One region of the Shewanella bicestrii genome, then DNA from elsewhere that is predicted to be linked to it. Evidence: predicted binding sites of a transcription regulator. Region 1 holds the regulator's gene; each other region holds the start of a gene.

Region 1 (3,282 bases):
GGCCTACTCGGCCCAAACGGCGCGGGTAAAACCACCACCTTTTATATGGTCGTGGGCTTAGTTAAAAGCGATAAAGGCCATATCTTTATCGACGATGATGATTTAACCGCCGATCCCATGCACCTGCGCGCCCGTAAAGGCATTGGTTACCTGCCACAGGAAGCCAGTATCTTTCGCAAGCTGACCGTGCACGACAATATCATGGCGGTACTGCAAACCCGTAAAGAGCTCAATCGCGATCAACGCGAAGAAGAGCTGGAACATCTGCTCGAAGAGTTCCATATCACCCATATTCGCGATAGCCAAGGCATGTCGTTATCGGGCGGTGAACGTCGCCGTGTCGAAATTGCCCGCGCCTTAGCGGCCAATCCTAAGTTTATTCTGCTCGATGAACCCTTCGCCGGTGTCGACCCGATTTCGGTTATCGATATCAAGAAAATCATCGAACAACTCAAGAGCCGAGGCCTTGGGGTACTGATCACAGACCACAATGTGCGCGAGACCTTAGACGTCTGTGAACATGCCTACATTGTTAGTCACGGAAACCTGATTGCCGAAGGAACTCCCGCAGAGATCTTAGACAATCAGCAAGTTAGGGCTGTGTACTTAGGTGAACAATTCAGGCTATAGTTACTGAAACAGAGCCAATTAGCCTTGAATTTTGGCTTATAAGCGCCATCAATATGATAACAAGCGGCCTAAATTCAAAATAATAACGTAGGGATCAGCGGTAACATGAAAGCGTCACTCCAGCTCAAACTGGGTCAACAGTTAACCATGACGCCACAACTCCAACAGGCCATTCGTCTGTTGCAATTGTCGTCATTGGAACTGCAGCAAGAGATCCAGCAAGCCTTAGACTCTAATCCTCTTCTCGAGCTGGAAGAGGAGCAATTCGACGCGCCTACCGAACGTAAGCAAGATATCGCCGATACCGACTTTAGCGAAACAACGGCCCTGCCACAGGAACAAGACAATTCCACCGTGGACATTGCCGAGTCGTTGACCAAAGAATCCCTGCCCGAAGAACTGCCCATGGATACTACCTGGGATGAAGTCTTTACCGCCTCGCCAAACTCAGGTTCTGGCGCCAGCCGTGAAGATGACATGCCCTTCCAAGGGGAAACCAGTGAAGGCCTGTACGAGCATTTAGAATGGCAGAAAAACCTCACGCCCTTCTCTGAAACCGATTTAGCCATCGCCACCGCGATTATTGATGCCATCGACGATCAAGGTTATCTCACTCAAAGTACTGAAGATATCCTCGAGGCCATGGGCAATCCTGAGATAGAACTGGATGAAGTCGAAGCAGTACTTAAGCGTATTCAACACTTCGATCCCGTTGGTGTCGCCGCAAGGGATTTAAGCGAATGTCTGCTTATCCAACTCTCCCATTTTTCGCCGGATACCCCACACCTCGAAAACGCCCGCATGTTGATCAAAGATCATTTAGATCTGATCGCTGCCCGCGACTTTAGGTTGTTGATGCGTAAGACCAAACTTAAAGAGGACGAGTTAAGGGACAGCATAGCGCTGATCCAAACCTTAAACCCTCGCCCCGGTTTGCTCATCACCCCTGTTGATGAAGAATATGTCATCCCCGATGTATCGGTATCGAAGAAAAACGGTCGCTGGGTGGTCGAGTTAAATCCAGATTACATGCCAAAAATCAATGTTAATCAGCAATATGCAGCCATGGCGCGTAGCACCAAAAGCCAAGCCGATAGCCAATTTATCCGCGGGCATCTGCAAGAAGCCAAGTGGTTTATCAAAAGCCTTGAAAGCCGTAACGAAACACTGCTCAAGGTGGCAAACTGCATAGTGCAATATCAACAGGGCTTCTTCGAATACGGTGAAGAAGCCATGAAACCTATGGTCCTGAACGATATCGCCGAGGCGGTAGAGATGCATGAGTCCACCATTTCACGGGTGACGACACAAAAATACATGCATACCCCAAAGGGACTTTTTGAACTAAAATATTTCTTCTCAAGCCACGTCGGGACTGATGATGGCGGTGAGTGCTCATCCACGGCAATCAGAGCCTTCATTAAGAAACTGGTTGCAGCGGAAAACCAGAAAAAACCATTAAGCGACAGCAAGATGGCACAGCTTCTGGCAGAACAGGGAATTAACGTTGCGCGCAGAACCATTGCGAAGTACCGAGAAGCGATGCTTATTCCCCCTTCCAATCAGCGTAAAAGTTTATAGCCTAAAGTGGAAATCGGAGGACGTTTATATGCAAATAAACCTGAGTGGACACCATATCGAGATTACTGAATCGTTACGGGCTTATGTTGAGGAAAAGTTTTCAAAACTTGAACGTCATTTCGAACAGATCAATAATGTGCACGTTGTGCTCAATGTTGAGAAAATGCAACAAATTGCCGAAGCGAGAATCAACCTCACCGGTGGTGAAGTCTTCGCGACTTCAGAGCATGCAGATATGTATGCTGCCATAGACGTCCTGATCGACAAGCTTGATCGTCAGGTTATTAAACACAAAGAGAAGTTAACAAAACACTAGCAATGGAACTTCGTACCATACTGCGGCCGGAATGCACGACCTGCGCCACTCCGGGCAGTAAGAAAAAGGTACTGGAACTTATCAGCGACTTAGCCGCTGCCCAGTACCCCACCCTCTCATCTCAAGAGATCTTCGAAAGCCTAGTGGCGCGCGAAAAGATGGGGAGCACAGGTATAGGTAACGGCATCGCCATTCCACATGGCCGATTAACCGATATAACACAACCCATAGCCATATTGGTGAAATGTGAGGAGCCGATAGCCTTTGATGCTATCGATAAACAACCTGTCGACATTTTATTTGCGCTGCTGGTGCCTGCTGACCAATGTCAACAGCACTTAAGCACTTTGTCCTGCATGGCTGAAAAGCTCAGCGACAAACAAATATTGAAGCAATTGCGCAAGACGCATGATGAAACGGAACTCTATCAGGTAATCACTGGATGAAACTGGTCATAGTGTCAGGGCGCTCAGGCTCAGGCAAATCGGTCGCACTAAGAGTGCTTGAAGATCTCGGCTATTATTGTGTCGATAATCTTCCGTTGCCGCTGATTGGCAGCTTACTCGAACAGCTCAAGGGCAGTAACGATCTCGTCGCCATCAGCGTTGACGTACGTAACCTGCCGGAGCAAGACAAGGTACTCGTCAAACAGCTCGCAAGCCTGCCAGAGGGCACTGAACTTACCAGCTTCTTCTTAAATTCCAGCGATAAAGTACTGTTAAAGCGCTACAGCGAGACTCGGCGCTTACATCCCT
Region 2 (3,282 bases), 690 kb from region 1:
TGAGCAGCTCACTATCGATAGAAGTCAGCATTATCACATCATGGTGATTGATGATTCGGCTGTGGCTCGTAAACAGATTATTCGCGCGTTGGAATCATTAAACTTACAAATTGATACGGCAAAAGATGGCCGCGAAGCATTGGACAAGTTAAAGGCGATTGCTAGTGAAATGAACAATGTCGCGGAAGAGATCCCATTAATTATTTCCGATATCGAAATGCCTGAAATGGATGGTTATACCTTAACGGCAGAAATCCGCGACGATCCAAAGCTCAAGCATATTAAGGTCGTTTTACATACCTCACTCAGCGGCGTGTTCAACCAGGCCATGGTGCAAAAAGTAGGCGCCAACGACTTTATCGCGAAATTCAATCCTGATGAATTAGCGGCAGCAGTGAACAAGCATTTAAGTTTGTAGTGAAAGTGTGGGTTAGTGCCTAGTAGCGCTTTACGCTATAATCTAGCCCTTATTACATGATTGTTGGCACTTATTTGGGTGCTTGCTATAGGATCTAGGACGTGAATGTGCCTGACAAATCACTCGCTGAAGCCGAATATAATCAATTTAGGTTGTTCCTAGAACAACACAGCGGCATCGTACTGGGGGAAAATAAACAATACCTAGTACGTAGCCGTCTTGCTCCTTTGATGGGCAAATATAATCTGCCTTCGTTATCCGATGTGGTAAAACATTCGATGAAGCCCACGGAGCGAGCCTTACGGGCAGAAGTGATCGACGCCATGACTACCAATGAAACCTTATGGTTTCGTGACCGTTATCCGTTTGAGTTGCTCAATAATGTGTTGTTACCTGAATACAGTAAGTTGGGGCGTCCATTAAAAATATGGTCCGCTGCCTGCTCGTCTGGCCAAGAGCCTTATTCGTTGGCAATGACTATCTTAGAATATCAACAGAAGAAGCCGGGAGCTTTGCCGGGCGGCGCCTCGATCCAAGCAACCGATCTTTCGCCTTCGATGTTGGAACGTTGCAAAAATGCCGAATACGATAGTTTGGCGCTAGCGCGTGGTTTATCCGAGGAACGTAAGCGCCAGTTTTTTGATGCTTTGCCCTCTGGCAACATGCGAGTTAAGGATAACGTTAAGCGTTTAGTCAATTTTCGCGCCCATAACTTACTTGAGAGTTACACCTTACTCGGCAAGTTCGACATTATCTTCTGTCGAAATGTGCTGATCTATTTTGCCCCAGAGGCAAAAGCAAAAATTTTGCGGCAATTCGCTGCCGCATTAAATCCGAAGGGCATACTTTTTCTCGGCGCGTCAGAATCCATTGCGGGCCTGACAGATGAGTTTGACATGGTGCGTTGCAACCCTGGTATCTATTACCAGAAAAAGACTTAATGTTATGATATTAAATAAAAATTACCGACATTAGTCGGTAATTTTTTACCCCACCAAACCCCATTTCTACACATTTCTGATAGTTTCTGTTTTTTGGCACATGAATTGCTTTGTTCCCGTGAGTGACACGATGGAGGCAATTTTATGGCGATTAATTTTGATAAGGCACTGGGTGTTCACCAATTCACGTTGGGGATCCGTGCTGAGCGGGCTGAAGTGATTTCAAGCAATATCGCAAATGCTGATACGCCACATTATAAAGCCCGTGACGTCGATTTTTCTGCCGCCTTAAATATTGCGAAAACCCAGCAACAGCAACGCAATAGCCTTGAGATGACAGGCGATGAGCAGCATTTTGGCCTCGCACAGTTAACGGGACAATACGTGAAGTTCCGTGTGCCAAATCAGCCAGATACTGGAGATGGCAATACAGTGGATATTCAACAGGAACAGTCGGCATTTATGCAAAATGCGCTCGAATATCAAATGTCTCTGGGATTTTTGGACAGTAAGTTTAGCGGCATGAAAAAAGCGCTGAGAGGGGATTAATCATGAGTTTATTTAATATCTTCGATGTTGCGGGGTCTGGCATGTCAGCCCAGTCTCTGCGGCTAAATACTACCGCGAGTAACATTGCTAACGCAGATTCAGTCTCCAGCAGTGTAGATAAAACTTACCGTTCTCGTCATCCCATTTTTGAAGCCGAAATGGCCAAGGCGCAGAGTCAGCAACAAGCTTCCCAAGGTGTCACGGTGAAAGGCATAGTCGAGAGTGATAAGCCCCTATTAAAAGAGTATTCGCCGGATCATCCGATGGCGGATGCTGATGGCTTTATTTACAAACCAAATGTGAATGTCATGGAAGAAATGGCTGACATGATTTCAGCTTCTCGCTCATATCAGATGAATGTTCAAGTGGCTGAGGCGGCAAAATCTATGCTGCAACAAACACTTGGGATGGGTAAATAATATGCGTTATTTAGGAGGTACGTTGTGAGCCTCATTAACCAACTGAGTCAAACCTCATCGCAGCTGACTCAAACAAACACTCAATCGAATACGGTATCAACCAATAACACCAAGACGTCGACTAATTCTACCGGCAATCCATTTTTGGATGGATTACGTTTGCCGACTAGTTCTGCTGTTCCAGAGGCTAAGAGTCAGCAGCTCACTCAAGAGGATTTTTTCTCATTACTCAGCCAGCAGTTATCGATGCAGGATCCCTTTAAGCCCGTTGATAACGACCAGATGATTGCACAGATGGCATCTTTTTCTACTGTCGATGGCATTTCTAAGTTAAATGATCAAATCGTTAATTTAAACAGTGTGATGACATCAAGCCAAGCTTTGCAAGCATCGGGATTAGTTGGGCGAAAAGTGCTGTTACCGACAGATACGGGTTATATCTCTGCAGAAAGCCCAGGCTTAAATGGTGTGATCAGTACTTCCGAGAAAATTCCCGTCATTAATGTTCGAATCGAAGATGATAAAGGGCAAGTCGTTAGAACATTTACTGTTGATGGTAGTAAGGGTGGTAACACTGATGTCAAGTGGGATGGTTTGAATGATAAAGGAGAACCCGTTGCTGCAGGTAATTACTCGATTAAAGCATCGGGTTTGGTGAATGATAAATCACAAGCGTTAGCTGTATCGACCTATGCGCATGTTACCAGTGTTTCTTTAGGTACTGCAGCGACTGGCGCCATTTTGAATCTCAAGGGTGGAATGGCCTTTAAGCTGTCGGATGTACTTGCGATTAGTGAAGTTTAATCGTTATCAAGATTGTAAATGGACATCACACTTGTCCATCATTGAATTGAGCAAATGTAGAGGTGAATTATGTCGTTTAACATTGCATTGAGTGGCATTTCTGCTGCGCAGAAAGATTTGAACACTACGGCGAACAATATCGCGAATGCTA
Region 3 (3,282 bases), 600 kb from region 1:
GTAGCTGGCAAGATATACAACCCCTAAGCCACTGATTGCGGCTGATTTTAAAGCAGGAGCGTTATCCACTCTAAAGTTACCAGAGACACCTATCTCACAGTAATCATCGCCCTTTTTAAACTGCCACATGCTGTGCTCATGCCACTCGCCTTGATACACCAAGCAGTTATGGTCGACCAATTGTTCAGGGCGCGACGGTTCGCCATGTTTCGCAATGTAATCGGGGGAGGCAACGAGGAGGAACTGACACTTCATCAAAGGGCGCGCCACCATACCGAGAGGAAGCTGCTCAGACATAGTCAACAATAGGTCTAAACCTTCGCTGACCACATCCACCTTATGATCTAATAAGCTGACTTGCAGCTCTAGCTCAGGGTGTTTTGCCATAAATGATGGCAGTGCGGGAATGATATGCATAGCGCCAAAGGACTGGGAAATCCCCACCTTTAACACGCCGCGGGTGGCATCGTTTAAGTTATGCACGCTAGCAATGGCCTGTTCGGCATCGCGGAGCAACTCTTCACCTTGCAGATATAACAAATGTCCAGCTTCAGTCAGACTTAAGCTTCGGGTGGTACGCTGGATCAGTTGAACACCGAGTCTATGCTCGAGATCGGCGACCTGCGTACTGACCTTAGATTTAGAGATCCCAAGCCTTCTTGCGGCGGCACTAAAACTACCAGCTCTGGCCACATGAGTAAAAATCGCAATAGGTTCTAACAGTTCTAACATGGAAAGTCGCCTTAAGCAGTTTCGACAGTGATATTAACTTTCGGAATAGCATAGGAATGCAGCACAAATGCCTCAAAGCATCCCTCAATGCCTTAATATCTCACAGCAATTGGGTTAGTTGTAGAGATTTAGCCCGAAAAAGTCCGCTAAAGTAGAGTGTTCTATCTGACTGAATTGCCAGCTTTTCATTATATTTTAAGAGTATACCAAACATTAGTCTTTAGAATGTAATATTCCATAGTAAATAGCCGCAAGCAATCAGATTAATATCAATCCGTTTGGCTAAAATGAATCAAGAAAAAGCCCCAGACACTTAACGTACTGGGGCTTTTTCATTTATATCACGGCATTGATAGTGTCAGTTAGGTCGACTTTACCTGGTTCAAACCCGTTTAGGCCTTAACTACCCTTGCGAGCATTATTCACGTAATTCACGGTGCGTGTTTTGCGTCAACACATAGGGTGCTAACTCAGGCACTTCTTTACGCAGTTGATTTTCAAGCACGAGCAGGTTTTCAAAACGGTCACACAAACGGTCGGCTTTCGCTTCAATCCCCTTAGACTGGGACTCAATTTGCTGCTCAATATCGTCGCCTAATCTATCCATTTTTTGTGAGAATGCGTCCATCTTGGCTTCGAAGGATTCACCGTCGCCGGCAAGAATTTGGCCGCCGATATTCATCATCAGAGTGCCAATGGAGTTTTGCACGATTTGCTCCATTTCCCGTTCAAATTCATCGTTAAAGGTGTTTTGCATCGACTCTTCGGTCGCGCCAAGGTAAAAACTATCGCCTTGCTTGTAGGCTACGGTATCGACACGCTTCTGCACGCCCGCCATCATCTCATCAAACTTGGCGCCTGCGGCATCACCCATCAGTGGCGTTAATGCCATACTCACAGCTTGAGAGGCCAGTGCAACCGCTTCATTCACTAATTCAATGACTTCAGGAACCTGAGTCGATACCTCATCGGCATATTGGCTCACGAGCTTTTTCTGTTTGTCGGTTAAGGTGACCTGTTTGCCTTCAACATATAACTTGTCGACCTCGATGCGATACTTCTCGGCGCCCTTCTCGCTCATCACTAATTTTTTAGGCTCGACTCTCACATCATAATTAAGGGAAACCTCACAGCGCTCATCAATTTGCGGCTCGGTTTTCGCTTGTGCTGATTGCCAGCCTGAAGCGCCTAAAATAACGCCCGATAATGCCACTCCAGTTAATAGCGTATTTATCTTCATTGTTGTTCATCCTTTAATCTGAGGGATTCGACTAAGCTAACATGCTAAAAGACGAATAGCAGAAGACATGCCAACTTTGTAACAATATGATTAGTATGGAGTTATAAAAATTAGCACCGATAGCAGATTAGTGAATTTCACTAATAGTTAGCCTAACAGTGCTAATAGAAGAGTTAAATCAGAAGATTGAACGTCCGAGGCGCTGGCTAAGATGCTCAAGCATCGCCGTCCCCGCGAGGGAGTTACCTTGATTATCTAATTCGGGTGACCAAACGCAGACCGAGAGTTCCCCAGGGATCACCGCAATAATGCCGCCACCGACACCGCTTTTACCCGGCATACCAACACGATAGGCAAACTCACCGGCGCCGTCGTACAAGCCTGAGGTTGCTAACAGGGCATTTAACTGCCGAGTCTGCACCTGCGAAATAAGCTCAGTGCCATCTAAGGTTTTACCGCGATTGGCTAAATACAGCATCGCCCGCGATAGGTCGGCGCAATTCATTTTTAAGGCGCAATAATGAAAATAAGTGCGCAGCACTGTATCGACATCGCCTTGAAAATTGCCGAAGGATTTCATCAGATAAGCGATGGCCGCATTACGTGCACTGTGCTGATATTCAGAATCCGCGACTTGCTTATCGAAACAGACTTTATCGTTTTGGCTCAGCGCCCTGACCAATTCCAACATCCGATGCTTAGGTGCCCCTAAACGGCTCTGTAATAAGTCAGCGATGACTAATGCGCCAGCATTAATAAAGGGATTGCGAGGTTTACCCCGCTCGAGTTCAACTTGGACTAATGAATTGAAGGAGTGTCCCGAGGGTTCTTTGCCGACGCGGCTCCAAATTTCGGTTTCTTCATATAAAGTTAGCGCTAAGGTTAAGCTGAAAACTTTAGAAATACTTTGAATTGAAAATGGCTCAAGGTAATCGCCTGCGCCTATGGTTTCACCGTCGATTGTGGTCACGGCAATGCCCAATTTACCAGCATCAACATTGGCGAGCGCAGGGATGTAATTAGCAACCTTTCCTTGGCCGAGCAAGGGTCGAACTTTGTCGACCACTTCCTCTAATAACGCCTGTTCTGGCATTAACTCCACCAGATATCGTACAGATCGCTAACTTCGAGTTGAGTCACTTTTTGACCCGCCCAGAATGCCTTCACTGCAGCAACATCTTCCTCGGTGCACTTACCGATAGTTTGGGTAGCAATAATACCTTCCCACTCGATATGACCACCGCCGTGGAAACCTAACTTACGGGCTTCAATGACTTCATCGATAAACTTATCGACCGTTGCATCAATAT

The links. The regulator sigma-54, encoded in region 1, starts transcription at its own class of promoters, with help from an activator protein. The targets are predictions, from matches to a motif close to GTTGGCACGNNNNTNGNNT.
Region 2: the regulator sigma-54 is predicted to act here: its motif matches at 1,452-1,470, upstream of flgB (flagellar basal body rod protein FlgB).
Region 3: the regulator sigma-54 is predicted to act here: its motif matches at 2,029-2,047, upstream of CF168_RS14715 (YggN family protein).

What each region holds. Positions count from the first base shown of each region.
Region 1 is NZ_CP022358.1:3,972,756-3,976,037, forward strand. It holds gene lptB (LPS export ABC transporter ATP-binding protein) at 1-630, shown strand, start outside; gene CF168_RS17435 (RNA polymerase factor sigma-54) at 736-2,211, shown strand; gene hpf (ribosome hibernation promoting factor) at 2,240-2,527, shown strand; gene ptsN (PTS IIA-like nitrogen regulatory protein PtsN) at 2,530-2,973, shown strand; gene rapZ (RNase adapter RapZ) at 2,970-3,282, shown strand, end outside.
Region 2 is NZ_CP022358.1:3,281,389-3,284,670, reverse strand. It holds gene CF168_RS14290 (chemotaxis protein CheV) at 1-418, shown strand, start outside; gene CF168_RS14285 (CheR family methyltransferase) at 520-1,359, shown strand; gene flgB (flagellar basal body rod protein FlgB) at 1,504-1,908, shown strand; gene flgC (flagellar basal body rod protein FlgC) at 1,911-2,327, shown strand; gene flgD (flagellar hook assembly protein FlgD) at 2,352-3,131, shown strand; gene flgE (flagellar hook protein FlgE) at 3,201-3,282, shown strand, end outside.
Region 3 is NZ_CP022358.1:3,375,445-3,378,726, forward strand. It holds gene CF168_RS14710 (LysR family transcriptional regulator) at 1-732, opposite strand, end outside; gene CF168_RS14715 (YggN family protein) at 1,151-1,972, opposite strand; gene glsB (glutaminase B) at 2,151-3,065, opposite strand; gene CF168_RS14725 (YggL family protein) at 3,065-3,282, opposite strand, start outside.